3 regions of the Roseibium sp. RKSG952 genome follow, and region 2 is predicted to be linked to each of the others. Evidence: riboswitches for the same ligand, from Rfam matches in the RefSeq annotation. Region 2 holds a riboswitch; each other region holds the start of a gene.
The links. Region 2 has a riboswitch for cobalamin ahead of nrdH (glutaredoxin-like protein NrdH). Riboswitches for the same ligand answer to the same signal wherever they lie in the genome.
Positions count from the first base shown of each region.

Region 1 (5,673 bases), on a different contig from region 2:
GCGCGAAATACATGTCTTTCAGGTGTGGATGCCAATCGAGCCCCAGCGGCTCGATCACCATTGTCTGAAAATGCCGGGCGAGGAAGTCGGTCAGGTAAAACGAGCCGAGCTGGTCCTCTTCCAGGCGGTCGAACGTATCCAGTCCCGTAAAGAAGGCGTAGCAATGTGCTCCTTCTATCCGGCGCGCGCCGGTTTCTTCCAGAACCTTGTCCAGAAGACCGCCCGTGCCGCAATCGCCATACCCGATCAGAATGTCGTCATAGACGTCCTGATTTTGCAAAATCGCCTTGCGCACTTCGCCGGGTATCTTGTCCGGCGTGTTGTGAAGCTGGGCTGGCAGGCATGTCAGATCGACATGTGTCAGACCATTCAGGTCGCGGATCGCAATGATCTCACGAGCCAGAGCGCCGCAAGCGATAACGAGAACCCGGCCGATCTTACGGGCCGGACCTTCGTCATCCGGGACCGGAAACAGTGGAACGCCGTCACGCATGTCACCGGCATCCCTGTACATCGGACCTACGCCTTGCCGGCAAGCTGGTTGTGCCTGCGGGCGATCAGGTCCTTCGCCATCTCGACTGCGACAGCAGCATCCCGGCAATAACCATCCGCACCGACGGCTTCGCCGAACTCTTCATTCAGCGGAGCGCCACCAACCAGAACGATGTAATCATCGCGCAGTCCTTTTGCCTTCATCTCGTCGATTACGACCTTCATGTAAGGCATGGTGGTGGTCAGAAGAGCCGACATGCCGAGGATATCCGGCTTGTGCTCTTCGAGAGCCTCCAGGTAGTTTTCGACCGGGTTGTTGATCCCGATGTCGATGACTTCGAAGCCGGCCCCTTCCATCATCATGGAAACAAGGTTCTTGCCGATATCGTGGATGTCGCCCTTGACTGTGCCGATCACCATCTTGCCGACTTTCGGCGCGCCGGTTTCGGCAAGGAGCGGACGCAAGATGGTCATGCCGGACTTCATGGCATTTGCCGACAGAAGCACTTCCGGCACAAACAGGATGCCATCGCGGAAGTCGACGCCGACGATGCGCATTCCCTCTACAAGAGCCTTGGTGAGGATGTCGTACGGAGCCCAGCCCCGCTCCAGCAGAATGTTGACCGCTTCCTGAATTTCCTCCTGAAGGCCGTCATACAAGTCGTCGTGCATTTGCTCGACAAGTTCGTCGTCGGCAAGGGCGGCGAGATCGATATCTTCTTCTGACATTGGGCGTCTCCATGGCGGCCAAAGGCACTCGGACATAAACAATTCATTAAATCTTATGGCTTGTTGCCGATTTACCGATATCAGTAAAACGACACGGGTAGTCGTTCCTGCGACGGGTGCGCTGCACCCATCCGTCAAGCGGGAAAACAGCAAGCCTTCCCTGTTGTTAGCGACGCGATTTTCCTCAGATTCATATAGGTATTGAACAACCTTGCGTCATGTCCGAAACCCGCATTTGGATGTCGTTTTTGGGTTGCGGGCAGCTTGTGCGGCAATGATATGCAGCAATTAGCAAGGTGCGGCCCGAAAGGTCGTCAAATGGGAAGCCGGTTGAAGTCCGGCACTGCCCCCGCAACGGTAACAGGTGGAGGGCGCGGCAACGGCCACTGGGATGTCCCGGGAAGGCGCTGCGTCCGGCACATGTGGGCCTCCCTGAAGTCCGGAAACCAGCCTTGCAGGACGAAACGTCGATCCGCGGTGGGCAGATCGGGCGCTATGAAAACGCCGCCTTGCGCTGCAGGGGAGCGTTTCAAGTGATCCGCTTCTTTTCCGCCGGGTGAACTGCATTGAGATGTGCCGCATGTCTGACGCGGTAACAGGAGAGGTGACATGCAGGCTGAGCAGAAAGCGCTTGAGCTGCTTCAACGGCGAACATCGGGCCATGCTCTTGAGCAGGCGTTTTATACGGATCCCGATGTGTTCGCTCTGGATCTGGACAAGATCTTCTATCGCGAGTGGCTGTTTGCAATACCGGCCTGCGAAATCCCGAAAACCGGAAACTACGTCACCCACAAGATCGGTGCCTACCGGATCGTGATCGTGCGCGGCGCGGATGGGGTCATCCGCGCATTCCACAATTCCTGCCGTCACCGCGGCTCGATCCTGTGCAAGTCGCAAAAAGGCTCGTCGCCGAAACTCGTTTGCCCGTACCACCAGTGGACCTATGAGCTTGACGGATCCTTGTTGTGGGCGCGGGACATGGGGTCTGAGTTCGACCCCAGGGCCCATGGCCTGAAAACCGTTCATTGCCGCGAAATCGCGGGTCTGGTCTATGTCTGCCTTGCGGAAAACGCGCCCCCATTCGAGCCGTTCGCGGAGTTGATCGAGCCCTATCTGGCGCCTCATGATCTTGGCAATGCGAAGGTCGCCTTCGAGAGTTCGATCATCGAAAACGGCAACTGGAAACTCGTCTGGGAAAACAACCGGGAATGCTATCACTGCGGCGGTAACCATCCCTCCCTGTGCCGCAGCTACTCAGATGAACCGGATGTGACGGGTATTTCCGGAGACAGTGTTCCCGATCATCTCGTCGCCCATTTCAAGCGCCTGGAAGATGTTAATCTGGCCTCGAAATTCCATCTGGATGAAAGCGGCCAGTATCGTGTTGCCAGAATGCCGCTCAAGGGCGGGGCGGTCAGCTACACCATGTCGGGCAAGGCTGCCGTCAACCGACCGCTCGGCCGGATCCCGTTTGCGGATGCCGGGTCCTTGTTGAAATTCCATTACCCCACCACCTGGAACCACTTCCTGCCGGATCATTCACTTGTTTTCCGGGTGACCCCGGTCAGCCCGACCGAAACGGAAGTCACGACCAAGTGGCTCGTGCACAAGGATGCGGTTGAGGGCAGGGACTACGACCTGAAAACCCTGACAGAGGTCTGGCTTGCAACCAATGACGAGGACCGCCGGGTCGTTGAAGACAATCAGCAAGGCATCCTGTCGCCTGCCTATACGCCCGGTCCCTATTCACAGCTTCAGGAGAGCGGCGTGATCCAGTTCGTGGATTGGTATTGCGATACGCTGCGGACCCGTGTTGCCCCCTTGATGCTTGCTGCGGAGTAAAAGGTCATGAGCCTGTTGAAAGCAGCCGGAAGCGCCGGACCGGCCATTTGGGATGACAGCGAGATGCTGGAATGCGTTGCCGTCATTCCGGAAGCGCCAAATGTTGCCACCTTCTGTTTTCAGGCCCCGTCGGGAGCCTTGTTCGATTATTTGCCGGGACAGTTTCTGACGCTTGAACTTCCCGTCAGCGGCGGGCCGCTCTACCGGACCTACACGATCTCGTCGTCGCCCTCGCGCCCGACTTCGATTTCCGTGACGGTGAAGGCGCAGGAAGGCAGTCTGGGGACGCGCTGGATGCTGGACCACCTCCAGCCGGGCATGCGCATCAAGGCGCTGGGGCCAGCCGGGGTGTTCAGCCATCACGTCCACCCGTCCGACAAGTACCTGTTCATTTCGGCAGGTTCGGGCATCACGCCGATGATGTCGATGGTCACCTACATGTTCGATCAGGGCAGCGAGCCCGATGCGGTCCTGATCAACTGCGCCACGCGGCCGTCGGAAATCATTTTCCGCGACCGGCTGGAGCATATGGCAAGCCGTGTGCCCGGCCTTGATCTGAAATTCGTGGTCGAGACCAATGACCGGTTCAAGGTCTGGACAGGGTTTCAGGGCCGCTTCAACCAGTTGATGCTCGGCCTGATGGCGCCGGACTATCTGGAGCGCGAGGTGTTTTGCTGCGGGCCGGAACCGTTCATGCAGGCCGTGCGCGAGGCACTTGCCGAGCTCGGGTTCGACATGAACCGCTATCACCAGGAAAGCTTCCAGGCTCCGGCTGCGACCGAGCAGGAAGTTCCCGAACTGGATGATGTCGTCCCGGATGAAACCGAATCCGCGGAGATCTATTTCCTGCATTCCGATGTCCGGGCAAAATGCACGGAAACCGATACCGTTCTCAACGCGGCGCGGTCAGCTGGCCTCAACATTCCATCAGGCTGTACCTTCGGCGTTTGCGGCACCTGCAAGGTCAGGAAGACTGCCGGAGAGGTTCATATGGTCCATAGTGGCGGGATCTCGGAGGATGATATCGAGGACGGCTACATTCTGGCCTGCTGTTCCCACCCGATCGGCAAGATCGAGGTCGAAGTCTAGAGATTGCGGAACCGGGGAGGCGTTAAACCTTCTCCGGTTCCTCATTGTCCGTTTTTATCCGCGCCAGCCTTTTTCGAGAGGCCGTGCCCAGCGGCCTCCTGCTTGTAATTTGCACTCGACCGGCTAGGCTGAAGGCAGGTTGATCGGGTTGCGAGCTGATATTGCCGGATGTTCAGTCTTAAAGTTGTCAAGATGGCCGTGCTGTCGGCCTTCGTCGCGAGTGGCTGCCAGTCGCTTGGCGGGACGGTCAATTTTGTTCACAAGACGGGCTCGACACTCGCGCAGCGGCAAAACGCAATGGATGCCTGTCAGGTGTCGGCGCTTCAGCAGGTTCCTCCCGCCTACAAGACCCGCACGATTGGTGGCTATGGCGGGGGATTCTGCAATGGCTGGACCTGCTACGGCTCTGGTGGGTTCTATCCGGATACCATCAGTTACGACCCGAATGACGCCCTGCGTGCACGCCAGTTCAACAAGTGCTTGGCGAGCAAGGGCTATACGATCATGGCACGGCCGTCGTGCACCACCAGGACAGAAGCGGATGCCTATCGCTCCGCCAAGAGACAGGCCTCCGCATCCCGAATAGACTGCGTGGCTGGCGAACCCTTGCTTCAAAGCCGTTGGGTCCGCCAGCGCTAGGGTTTTCAGGCCTAGAACAAGCCTTCGATCTGTCCGTTGCCGTCCAGCTTGATGTGGTTTGCCGACGGCACGCGGGGGAGACCCGGCATGGTCATGATTTCCCCGCAGATCGCGACGATGAAGCCGGCCCCCGCCGCAAGGCGCACTTCGCGGACCGGCACACTGTGGCCGACCGGAGCGCCGCGCAGGTTCGGGTCGGTCGAGAACGAGTACTGGGTCTTGGCCATGCAAACCGGCAGATTGCCGAAGCCGTCGGCTTCCCAGCGCTTCAGCTGATCCCGAACGGACTTGTCGGCAAGGACTTCGTCCGCCCGGTAGATGCGCTTGGCGACGGTCTCGATCTTTTCGAACAGCGACAGGCCGTCTTCGTAAAGCGGGGCGAACTGGGCCGCACCGCTTTCGGCCAGCGCCACAACCTTTTCCGCAAGTTCCGCCGTGCCTTCAGATCCCTTGGCCCAGTGCGACGCCAGAACGGCCTCGACGCCCAGCTCGGCGCAGTAGTCCTTGACCGCCTGGATTTCGGCGTCCGTGTCGGCGATGAAATGGTTGATCGCCACAACGGCCGGAACGCCGAACTGCTTGACGTTTTCGATGTGACGGCCAAGGTTGCCGCAGCCCTTTTGAACCGCATCGACATTTTCCATGCCGAGATTGTCCTTGGGCACACCGCCGTTCATCTTGAGCGCCCGGACTGTTGCCACGATCACGACCGCATCCGGTGACAGGCCGGCCTTGCGGCATTTGATGTTGAAGAACTTTTCAGCGCCGAGATCCGCACCGAAACCGGCTTCGGTCACGACGTAGTCGGCGAGCTTCAGAGCCGACTGGGTGGCCATGACCGAGTTGCAGCCATGGGCAATATTGGCGAACGGGCCGCCATGG
Region 1 covers NZ_SMMF01000926.1:12,321-17,993, reverse strand. The annotation lists gene E1297_RS23140 (DUF1638 domain-containing protein) at 1-514, opposite strand, end outside; gene E1297_RS23135 (B12-binding domain-containing protein) at 520-1,221, opposite strand; cobalamin riboswitch at 1,499-1,691, shown strand; gene E1297_RS23130 (aromatic ring-hydroxylating dioxygenase subunit alpha) at 1,831-3,063, shown strand; gene E1297_RS23125 (hybrid-cluster NAD(P)-dependent oxidoreductase) at 3,070-4,152, shown strand; gene E1297_RS23120 (hypothetical protein) at 4,321-4,791, shown strand; gene E1297_RS23115 (formate--tetrahydrofolate ligase) at 4,803-5,673, opposite strand, start outside.
Region 1: another riboswitch for cobalamin. It lies ahead of E1297_RS23130 (aromatic ring-hydroxylating dioxygenase subunit alpha); the one in region 2 lies ahead of nrdH (glutaredoxin-like protein NrdH).

Region 2 (5,673 bases):
ATTCCGCCAGAAACGGGTCCACCACCCGCATCAACCAGTCCTGACAGGGGTGACATTCCATCCCCACCCGGATAGCGCCGCGCCGCCCGCGTGCATAGTCTTCAAGGACAATCGCACCATGTTCCAGCTGCGGCAACACGCGCATCGCCAGCCCTAAAAGATAGTCACCCGCGAGCGTCAAACGCAGTTTGTGCCCCTCGCGCTCCCAGAGTTTAACACCGTACCGATCCTCGAAACGGCGGATGGCATGGCTGACCGCCGATTGGGTCAGGTTCAGCTGATCGGCGGCCTGGGTCAGGCTGCCCGTACGGTCAATCTCGCGCAGGATGGCAAGAGGCTGGATATCGATCATTCAGCATGAATCCCTGTCATGTTTTTCTGATATAACCTCACTTGACGTCATGAGCAATCGTGACTGTGGTCCTTCAAAATGGAGTTGTCACCCTGATGTCGGGTAGCGAGCCACCGCGGCGGGAATTGAGGTCATCAAAATCCCGCCGGAAGCGCTTCCGGCCTCACGGGTTTCCCGCAGTCATCACGCGTTGTGTGTTCCGCTCAAACGTGGTTGGCAAGGCCGCGGTCGATGTGTGACACTTTCGGTCGGGGTCAGACCGAGACTTGAAGGAGACAGACCCATGCACAATCGTGAGGCCGGACAATCACAAATCTGGACTTGTGTTCTGCTGACTGCTGCCATCCTCTTCAGTTTCGCCCTTGCCTGCGGGATTCCCTTCGCGGCCCTCGGAGCAATTGCAGCCCTGACCCTGCCTCCCCGGGGAGCGGTGTTTCTGGCGGCGCTAGGCTGGCTCGCCAATCAGGTGATCGGGTTCGGGTTCCTCGGCTATCCGTTCGATGCGATGACGCTGTCCTGGGGCGTGGCACTGGGGCTGTCGGCGCTTGCTGCAGTTGGCGCGGCCTTACTCTCGCTCAGTCTGATGCGGACTTCAGTGCCAGCAGTGCGGCTACTGCTTGCCTTCGTTGCGGCCTGGGCCGGACAGCAAGGCACGGTCTTCGCGGCAAGCCTCGTTCTGGGGGCGTCCGCTTCAGCCTTTGCACCGGCGGTCGTCTGGTTCATCCTCTGGACAAACGCCATGGCCTTCACCGTTCTTCTCGCCACCCAGATGATCGGGGTGCGAGCGGGGGTCGCGCGCATGCCGCTGGATCAATCTGCTGGATAGAATATGGCGCCAGGCAAATAAGCGCCCGGCAGGTCCATGCCGGCTGGCATGGCCTTCCCCGTGGCGAGGTGAGCGGGTAGTAGATGTGTGTGCGGACCAAGCGGCGATTGTCCGCCGGGCGGTGGGATCGGTGTCAGGATCTCGATCCTGCCAAGCGCGGTCTCAATCACCCGTGCCGGACTGTTGGCCAGCAACGCCGGCGCAATAAGCCCGAGGTTGTCGGGAAATGCCGAGCCGGTTGCCGACGAGAGCGCCTCTCGCGTCTCGCCCGGCCCGGCACGCACGCAGAACCGGGCTTCCTTGCGTCCCATGCCAAGGTCGAAAACATGAGCATCTCGATCAGAAACTGCGACGGCATCCAGATCCGGCCCGAGCGCTGTCAAGGTGTGGGCAATGTCAGGGTGTCCTCGCTCCTGCTTGACTGCAAGCACGATCCGCGAACGTTCCAGCGGTGTTTCCTTTGCCTCAAATGTCAGTGCCCGAACGTTGTCATCGATACGGAAGCGCAGCCCTGCACCCCGGGTGCTGGAGACGATGACCTCGCCATCGTGTTCCGCGCGAACAGCCTGACCTGGGGCTGCCGTGAACTCGCCAACAGCACCGACGACGCCGGCGACCCACGTCCCCCTGCCGTCACTCAAGCTCCGCAAAACGAAATTGCGAATGTCTTCCGTCTCCCAAGGCAGGCGCCGGCAGGTCACGCCGAGCCGCTCAAAGCGTTCCGGCAGATCCTTCCAGATCTCTGCCCGCCAGGCCTCGGTATGACCGCACCAGTCAGCAATCTCGTCTCTGGTTCGCGCGCACCCCATGCAAAGCCCGGTGGTCGCATCAATCTTGCATAGGCCAACGCATGGACTAACGCTTGTCATGATCCGACTTCCTTTGGGTAAGAAGCAAGCGCAGCTCATATCGCATCAAGGCCATCGTGAGGTCTTCATTCAATGCCGGACACCCGCCCCCTATCAGATAGAATTTTCACAATGCCGATTGAAGCCCGACAGAAAGCCATTGCAATAGCATGATCCTTTATCCCCAACCCTATAAGAAAGATTAGGTACATTATATTGACGACCTAGAATTATCACATACAATATGTAGCATTCAAGGTCTGGCGATTTTGCAAAATCGTTGGCTAAGAGGGAAACTGGTGCGTTTGGCGTCAAACAAATCCGGTGCTGCCCCCGCAACTGTGAACGGCGAGCTGCGATCCGAAAAGCCACTGGGAGCCCCCGGGAAGGCGGATCACGTCAGCGCTGACCCGTGAGCCAGGAGACCTGCCTTGAACGACAAAACGTCAACGGACGGAGGGTCTGTAGGGCGGGGCTTTACTGCGTCAATCGCACAGCCTCTTGCGCTTGCCTTCCGTTCATCACCAGAGCCGTTCTTCGGGGTGCAAGAGAAGACATGACCGTTACCGTTTACAGCAAACCCTCCTGCGTTCAGTGCAATGCGACCTACCGCGCACTTGAGCAAAAAGGTGTCGACTACATCGTCGTTGATCTCAGCAAGGACGACGAAGCCTTTGACCACGTTCAAGCGCTTGGCTACCAGCAGGTGCCGGTGGTCGAGGTACGTGGAGATCATTGGGCCGGCTTTCGCCCGGACAAGATCGCAGCACTCAGCTGACCGTTGAGTGGGCTCGTCTACTTTTCGAGCGCATCAGAAAACACGCACCGGTTTATTGAGAGACTCGGACATCCGGCAATCCGTATTCCGCGGAACACATCGGAGCGGCTCCCGTCTTTGCAATCGCCCTTCATTCTGGTCCTGCCGACCTTTGCGGACGGCAGTGGCCGAGGAGCGGTCCCAAAACAGGTGATCCAGTTTTTGAATGATGCACTCACGCGTGCGCTCCTGAAGGGCGTAATTGCCTCGGGCAACCGCAACTTCGGAGAACATTTCGCCCTCGCCGGAGACATTGTCGCGAAAAAATGCGGTGTTCCGCTGCTCTACAAATTTGAGCTCTCCGGAACTGACAGTGACCTTCAAAGGGTCCAACACGGGATAACAGAATTTTGGAAACGTCAGTCCTAGACCGCCCGGCAGCACAGGCGGAAACACTCGATTATCACGCCCTCAACGCAATGTTGAACCTTTATGATGCGGACGGAAAAATCCAGCTGGATGCCGATCGCCGGGCTGCCCGCCAGTACTTCCTTCAGCATGTCAACCAGAACACAGTTTTCTTTCATTCGCTGGAAGAAAAGCTCGGGTATCTCGTTCGCGAGGGCTACTATGAGGCAGAGGTTCTGGAGCAATATGACTCCGCCTTCGTGAAATCGATTTTCGAGGCGGCCTATGCCCGAAAGTTTCGTTTCCCAACATTCCTTGGCGCTTTCAAATACTACACCAGTTACACGCTGAAGACCTTCGATGGAAAACGCTACCTGGAGCGGTTTGAGGACCGTGTCGTGATGGTGGCACTGACCCTTGCCGCCGGCGATGAAGACCTTGCGATGCGTCTGATGGACGAGGTCATTTCCGGCCGTTTCCAACCCGCAACGCCGACCTTTCTGAACGCTGGAAAGAAACAACGCGGTGAGCTGATCTCCTGCTTCCTGCTGCGGCTTGAAGACAACATGGAATCCATTGGAAGGGGCATCAACTCAGCCCTACAACTCTCCAAACGCGGCGGCGGTGTGGCGCTGCTTTTGACTAACATTCGCGAAGCGGGTGCGCCGATCAAGGGTATTGAAAATCAGTCCTCCGGTGTCATCCCGGTGATGAAGCTATTGGAGGACAGCTTTTCCTATGCCAACCAGCTGGGGGCCCGGCAAGGCGCCGGCGCAGTTTATCTCAACGCGCATCACCCGGACATCTTAAGCTTCCTCGACACCAAACGGGAGAACGCAGACGAAAAGATCCGCATCAAGACCCTGTCGCTCGGAGTGGTGATTCCGGACATCACCTTCGAACTCGCCAAACAGGATGAGGAGATGTACCTCTTCTCACCCCATGATGTGGAGCGGGTCTACGGCGTGCCGATGTCCCAGATCTCGATCACGGAAAAATATCGCGAGATGGTCGACGATCCGCGCATCCGCAAGAAAAAAATTCGGGCGCGAGCCTTCTTCCAGACCATCGCAGAAATCCAGTTTGAGAGCGGTTACCCGTATATCCTGTTCGAGGACACCGCGAACCGGGCGAACCCGGTGGACGGGCGGATCAATATGTCGAACCTGTGTTCAGAGATCTTGCAAGTCAACGAGGCATCGAAGTTCAATGATGACTTGTCCTATGAGCATCTCGGCGCGGACATTTCCTGCAATCTAGGCTCTTTGAACATAGCGCGGACAATGGACGGTGGGGACCTGGGTGCAACGGTCGAAACCGCCGTTCGGGCCCTTACTGCCGTCTCAGTGATGAGTGCTATCGACAGTGTACCGTCCGTTCGCCGGGGTAATGACGAAAGCCATGCCATTGGGCTCGGGCAGATGAACCTTCATGGGTTTCTGGCCCGCGAACGAATCCACTATGGCTCGGAGGAAGGCGTCGAGTTCACCAGCCTTTACTTCTACGCTGTCGCGTATCACTGCCTGCGCGCCTCCAATAAAATCGCGCGGGAACGCGGGCAGAGCTTCAAGGGTTTTGAAAAAAGCCGCTATGCAGACGGCACCTTCTTCGACAAGTATCTGGACAAGATCTGGGAGCCAAAATCGGACCGGATCCGGGGTCTGTTCGAGACCTTTGGCATCACTTTGCCAACACAGGCTGATTGGCAGGATCTGATGGAGGCCGTTATGGCCGATGGGCTCTACAATCGCAATCTTCAAGCCGTGCCGCCGACCGGTTCAATCAGCTACATCAACCATGCGACCTCTTCGATCCACCCGATCGTTTCAAAAATCGAGATCCGCAAGGAGGGCAAGATCGGCCGCGTCTACTATCCGGCCCCGTTCATGACGAACGACAATCTGGACTACTACCAGGATGCCTATGAAATCGGCGCGGAAAAGATAATCGACACTTATGCGGCGGCAACAGAGCATGTCGATCAGGGACTGTCGCTGACGCTGTTCTTCCGCGATGACGCGACCACAAGAGACGTTAACCGCGCACAGATCTACGCCTGGAAGAAGGGCATCAAGACTATCTATTACATCCGCTTGCGCCAAATGGCCCTTGAAGGGACCGAGGTGCAAGGCTGCGTGTCCTGCTCGCTCTAAAGGAGACACTCATGACCATTCACACACCCGTCTCCGGCCTGACACGCACCGTTCCAAAAGCTGTCAACTGGAACCGCCTTCAGGACGACAAGGATCTGGAAATCTGGAACCGCCTGACGGTGAACTTCTGGCTTCCGGAAAAGGTTCCGCTGTCGAACGACATACAAAGCTGGGCAACCTTGCATGCGGATGAACGGCAACTGACCATCAGAGTCTTCACCGGTCTGACGCTGCTGGACACGATACAGAACACGGTCGGCGCCCCTGCCCTGATGCCCGACGCTCTAACGCCGCATGAAGAGGCGGTTCTGACCAATATCGCGTTCATG
Region 2 covers NZ_SMMF01000794.1:3,020-8,692, forward strand. The annotation lists gene E1297_RS07135 (LysR family transcriptional regulator) at 1-352, opposite strand, end outside; gene E1297_RS07140 (hypothetical protein) at 636-1,178, shown strand; gene E1297_RS07145 (DUF1289 domain-containing protein) at 1,163-2,047, opposite strand; cobalamin riboswitch at 2,266-2,475, shown strand; gene nrdH (glutaredoxin-like protein NrdH) at 2,583-2,804, shown strand; gene nrdI (class Ib ribonucleoside-diphosphate reductase assembly flavoprotein NrdI) at 2,808-3,212, shown strand; gene nrdE (class 1b ribonucleoside-diphosphate reductase subunit alpha) at 3,194-5,344, shown strand; gene nrdF (class 1b ribonucleoside-diphosphate reductase subunit beta) at 5,356-5,673, shown strand, end outside.

Region 3 (5,673 bases), on a different contig from region 2:
ACTGGAGCATGTCGAAAATCACATCGGTCGAATCCATGGCAAACCTGTTGTCATGCCGGGTTTCGCCGGCTCGCACCTGGGCATCATCGATGTTGCCGTCGAACGTGAGCCTTCCGGTCGCTGGCGCATCGTAGACAGCTCAAGCCAGTTGCAGCCAATATGTCCTGCCAATGAGAACTTACCTGTTCCGGAAGACACTGAATTAAAGAAGGTGGTTTCGCACGGACACGCGCATACCAGAGCACGTATGGCCGAGTCAGTAGGGCAGACGTCCAAGCCTCTACACAGCTTTTTCAGCTATTGTGCGCATGATCGGGGGCTGGCCTTGGTTGCCGCGGCACAGGCCGCTGCTCTGCGGCCATTCTTGTCCGGAACCAAGTTTGCCACCCTTCCTGTTTTGTCCGCGACAGCACCTTCAAAATTCGGAGGACGCGCTGGCCCTAATCACTATACACATGTGCCGGCAGGTGAAATTTCGATGAGGCATGTGGCAGACCTGCACGTATTTCCGAATGAGCTTCGAGCCATATGTGTCAGTGGGGCCCAACTGCTTGACTGGATCGAGATGTCTGCCGGGATCTTCAATCAGCTCGATAAAAGTCATGAGGCTGAGCTGAATGATCCGCGCCGGGCAGGGCACAACTTCGACGTATTGCACGGCGTGTCATACGAGATCGATTTGTCGCAACCCGCCCGCTTCGGCGCGAGTGGTCAATTGATCAATCCCGCGAATTCTCGAATCTGCAACTTGCGACATCTCGGCAGTCCGGTGGAGCAGGAGCAGGAATTTATCGTAGCGCTCAACAACTATAGAGTCAGCGGAGGCGGGCATTTTCCGTTTCCTGAGCGTGTGGAAACCATCAAGCTTCCTCCATTGCGAATACAGGATATCTTGCGTGACTATCTATCCGGAAAACTGCCTGCTGATCCTCTGGAGAAGGCTCCACGCCCCTTTTCGTTCACCGGCCAGCCGGGATCGCTGGCAATCTTCAGAACCGGGCCGGGCGCCGCGGATTATCTACAAGAACTGGCAGAATACGAACCGCAAATTCTCGATCAGGACCCTGATGGATTTCTCAGGATCAGACTAAGCCTGTGATGGGTTGTCATTGCACTGCCAAATCCCTATATCGGGCTTCGAGAGGTTGGCGCGGGCGAGCGCCTCGCCAACCTGGTCAGGTCCGGAAGGAAGCAGCCACAACGAGTCCCGCTTGGGTCGATGTCCAGCCTCTCACTTACCGCCAATTCGGCGATCAATCCGCAGCCAAAGGAGGGCTTTGATGATTGTAGTACAAATCCCTCAGGCAGTGCGGCGCTGATCTAGCGGACACTTCCGACTGCCTGAACACATCACCCACGGATGCGCGTGCGCCATCTGTGCGGCTTGCTGTTTCTGAACACAGGCAGATCAATGTCCCTTACACTATCGGACCTCGGATGGTCCTCTCACTTTGCCGCGCAATATGCGGCTGATCCAACATACACTCCCTATCGCGTGAGCGCAGTTCACCGTGACCGTCTGATCGGAATGCATCCTGACGGCGAAGCAACATTGCTAAGTAACAACCAATCTACTGGTGATTTTGCTGTCGGTGATTGGGTTTTGGTCGATAAACACATGCGTATCCAACGACTGCCAGACAGGCGCAGCCTGCTAAAACGCCGGGCCGCAGGCACCGGTGCTGGAATCCAGTTGATTGCGGCCAACGTCGACGTTCTGTTCATCGTCAGTTCCTGTAACGCAGACTTTAACCTGCCTCGACTGGAACGATACTTGGCACTTGCACATCAGGCTGGTTGTTATCCAGTGATCGTACTGACCAAGGCAGACACGTGCGATGATCCGAAAGACTATGTTTCACGCGCAGAATCACTGGCACTCTTTCTGACGGTTGTGCCAGTGAATGCCCATGATGACGATGACGTGCGACAGGTCCTGAATTGGTGTCCAAAAGGGCAAACTGCGGCTCTGATCGGCTCATCAGGTGTAGGTAAAACCACACTGACTAACGCTATGACTGGCGCAAACGAAGCCACCGCGGAGATACGTGAAGATGATGCCCGTGGACGACACACGACGACCTCGCGCGAGCTGCACCAGATGCGTAACGGCGGTTGGCTGATCGACACCCCCGGTATGCGCGCCCTGCGTCTGCTGGATGCTCAAGAAGGGGTCGATGAAGTATTCTCGGATATCGTCGAACTTGCCGAAACCTGTCGCTTTGCGGATTGCAACCACGAAACCGAACCGGGTTGCGCGATCCAAGAAGCCATCAGCGCCGGCGAGCTCGACCCGGCGCGTCTAGAGCGATGGAGGAAGCTGCGACGCGAGGATCGGCGTAACTCTGAAACAATTGCTCAGTCGCGCGCACGTGACAAAGCCTTTGGGAAAATGGTGCGATCCGTGATGCAGGATAAGAAATCACGCAAACGGTTCTGAAGGAAAGGGCGCCGCCATGCGGTGCCCTACCTCAGGCTATCAACCGGGGCCAAACCGCAGAGTTGCGACGGGCAAACGCCCCGATGTGCCCCACACCCTTGAGGCCAAAATCGCCGGGCTTCAACAGGTGACGTCTGGCTGCAGGCCCGTAGGCATCTGCAAGTCGCCAAACTGCCTCCGGCGGCACCATCTCATCATCCTCAAATGTAAGAAAGTCGACGGGCGCACCTGAACGCGACCAATCCGCTTCGGGCAGGGTAACTCCGGTCTCAGGCAAATAGCTTTGAGGCGCGGTACACCATTTTCGCCACTGCCAATACACTTTTGGCGGCAGGTCAGCACCAAAACCAACCAACTTACCCGGCAGATATCCCTTCAGGCGAACGATCAGGGGAGCGTGACCATACCAGAACAACATAGCCAATGCACGATATGGCCAGGGATGATCGGATACGGTCACCAGTCCCGAGCAGACACAAATCATCCGGTCAATCTGTTCGATTTCCGGCTGGACCGGACCCAACATCCCGCCAACCGAATGACCAATAACCCAGAGCTTGGCATCCGGAAATCTTCTGCGCATCTCAGCACGGGCAGCTGGCATATCGACAAGAGCCCAATCGGCCATATTCACGTCGCTGTCCTGCAAGCGCCCTGAAAGGGAATGGCCAAAATCGCGGTAGTCGTATGTCAGGCAGGCAATACCCTGTTCGACAGCCAGCCACTGTGCAAAATGCCTGTAGTAATCGCGTGGTACGCCAGTGGCGCTGTTCAGAACCACAACTGTTTCAGGCTCGGTTGCAGGCAGGAACAGACGGGCAGACAGCATCGCCGAACCAGCCGGAAACTGAAAATCCTCGATGAGCGCATTCTGCTGGCTGTCCAACATTGCATCCTCCAACCAAATCTAGACCAATCAGTCTAATGATTCCATCTGGACCATTTGGTCTAGTGCTGTCAATATCGATGAAAGATGACCAAACGTCCGCTACCAACCCGAGATCGCCTGATCCAGACCGCCGCCGAGCTGTTCCAGCGCTCGGGGTACAACGGCGTTGGGTTGTCCGAATTGCTGGCAGAGGCGCAGGCCCCCAAAGGCTCGCTTTACCATCATTTTCCAAAGGGAAAGTCCGATCTGGCCCTTGCTGCGGCAAGCTGGGCGTCAGACGGAATGCTGGAACTGATTGCGGTCTCTTTCAAAGACGCACGCGACTTTCGCGATGGTATTGAAACCCTGTGCCACAAGATCGCAAAGCTCTTTGACAAATCCGGTCGCTGGGAGACCTGCCCTATATCCGCCACCCTGTTCGAGGGGCCGGAGAACCAACTTTTCAGGGATCACGCATACCGCCTGTACGAAAGCTGGATTGCGCAGGTCCGCGGGCATGCCGAACGCTTTGGCGTCGATCATCCTCAGGAAACCGCCGATACACTGTTCATTATGCTTCAGGGCGGATGGCAACTGGCCCGCGCGCGTCGAAATTCGGATGTATTGCGCAACCTGCCGAGGTTTCTGCCCGCCAACGTTCTCTGAAGCGTACTGAACGCGGCGGAATGCAGCTTGACTCAAGCCGACCACAAGCATTAGCGGTTAGGCGATGGTTCTCGTATCGGACTGGTACGGGATGAAAAGGGAACACGGTGCGGTCCTGCCCGAAACGTTGGAATGGACCTATGCCGCGACTGCCCCCGCAACTGTAGGCGGAGAGCAATGCCGAAATGCCACTGGCCAATTGGCTGGGAAGGTCGGCGAAGCGATGACCCGCAAGTCAGGAGACCTGCCATCGGAACTGAAACCGAAACTCGGGCGGGGTGTCCGGGCAGGGTCTGACCGCATTGCGTAGTCCAGCCTGTACCAAGCCCCCGTCTCACGCGCGGAGGGCGCAACATGATCTGGAAGACCGAGACACACGAATTTACGGCTACAGTTTGCCAACGGACAGGCAAAACCTGCCCCGCGCTGGCCAGGATGGCCCGTGCTATGGCGCAGGCCATGACAACAGCTGGACCAGTAGCAACGCGAGAATTCGAAATCGAAGGCAGCAGCGAGCTGACCCACTGCCCGGATGGTTGCACCGCCCGCTTTCGCGCGGGACCTGATCAGATCAGGTTTTTTTGCGGTTCAGATACGTCCGTCGAGACCAACGCGCTGGATGAATATGCAGACATGATGTTTGGCTCAGCAAATACCGCTTTGCCTTCCAGCATTCTATCCAGTCCACCATATGCGCTACTTGAGGCCAATGCGCTCGTCCCAAGGCAAAATGTCGATATCAGCCAGCACGCGGCTGCATGATTCAGTGCTCGAGCTGCGGCTGAGCTGCCGATGTCGCCCAGTTTAGCTGATCATCAGTTTCAACTGCACATGGCCGCACCTTGCGTAACCTCTGGAGTGCGTTTTCGGGTCTTTCACCGCATTCGATCATCAGTCGAAGCACAATCATCCCCGATCGTCCGCAGCCACCGCGGCAATGAACCAGTACCCGTCCTCCGCCCGAGAGTGCATGTCGAGCTGCCGCGCTGGTCTCGGTCCACAGCTCATTGATTTCTGGTGACGGTGCACCGAAGTCGGTCACTGGCAAATGCGCCCATCGACTGGCCCGACTTTGAATATCGCTGCCGAAATCACCTGCACCCAGTTGCACCATCTCGGCCTCAGTTGTCATCGAAATGACAAGACCTGGCTTCCAGTTCGCTATCAGATCCAGATCGCCGGAATAGTCGCCGTCGTTGCCGGGTATCGACGTCAGCGCGAGCGTGCCATTTCCAACCTGCAGGGCATAGATCACCAGCTGAGACACAAATTACTCCTCCCAAGAAATGACATGCAACAGAACTCAGTTTTTCGAAATCGGTCCGGCCAGCTTATGCGCATCGGCTGGTATTCCCAAACGAAATTCGTGCCTGTGCGCTGTGGACGTAAGCCGCGGGGACAACTACGCTGCATCCTTGATACGAATCCGCCAGAGCAGACATGACCGACACACCCAGCCCCGCCTATCAGGTTCTAGCCCGAAAATACCGCCCGGAAACCTTTGCTGATCTCGTCGGCCAGGATGCCATGGTGCGCACGCTGAAAAACGCGTTCGAGGCCGACCGGATCGCGCAGGCCTTTATCATGACCGGCATTCGCGGAACGGGCAAAACGACCACCGCGCGGATCATTGCAAAGGGCATGAACTGTATTGGTCCCGATGGCAATGGCGGACCAACGACTGAACCTTGCGGGAAAT
Region 3 covers NZ_SMMF01000923.1:9,152-14,824, reverse strand. The annotation lists gene E1297_RS22225 (bifunctional 2',3'-cyclic-nucleotide 2'-phosphodiesterase/3'-nucleotidase) at 1-1,099, shown strand, start outside; RNA gene ffs (signal recognition particle sRNA small type) at 1,139-1,237, shown strand; gene rsgA (ribosome small subunit-dependent GTPase A) at 1,412-2,440, shown strand; gene E1297_RS22210 (alpha/beta fold hydrolase) at 2,472-3,329, opposite strand; gene E1297_RS22205 (TetR/AcrR family transcriptional regulator) at 3,414-3,974, shown strand; cobalamin riboswitch at 4,023-4,241, shown strand; gene E1297_RS22200 (hypothetical protein) at 4,329-4,736, shown strand; gene E1297_RS22195 (protein-tyrosine phosphatase family protein) at 4,738-5,241, opposite strand; gene E1297_RS22190 (DNA polymerase III subunit gamma/tau) at 5,415-5,673, shown strand, end outside.
Region 3: another riboswitch for cobalamin. It lies ahead of E1297_RS22200 (hypothetical protein); the one in region 2 lies ahead of nrdH (glutaredoxin-like protein NrdH).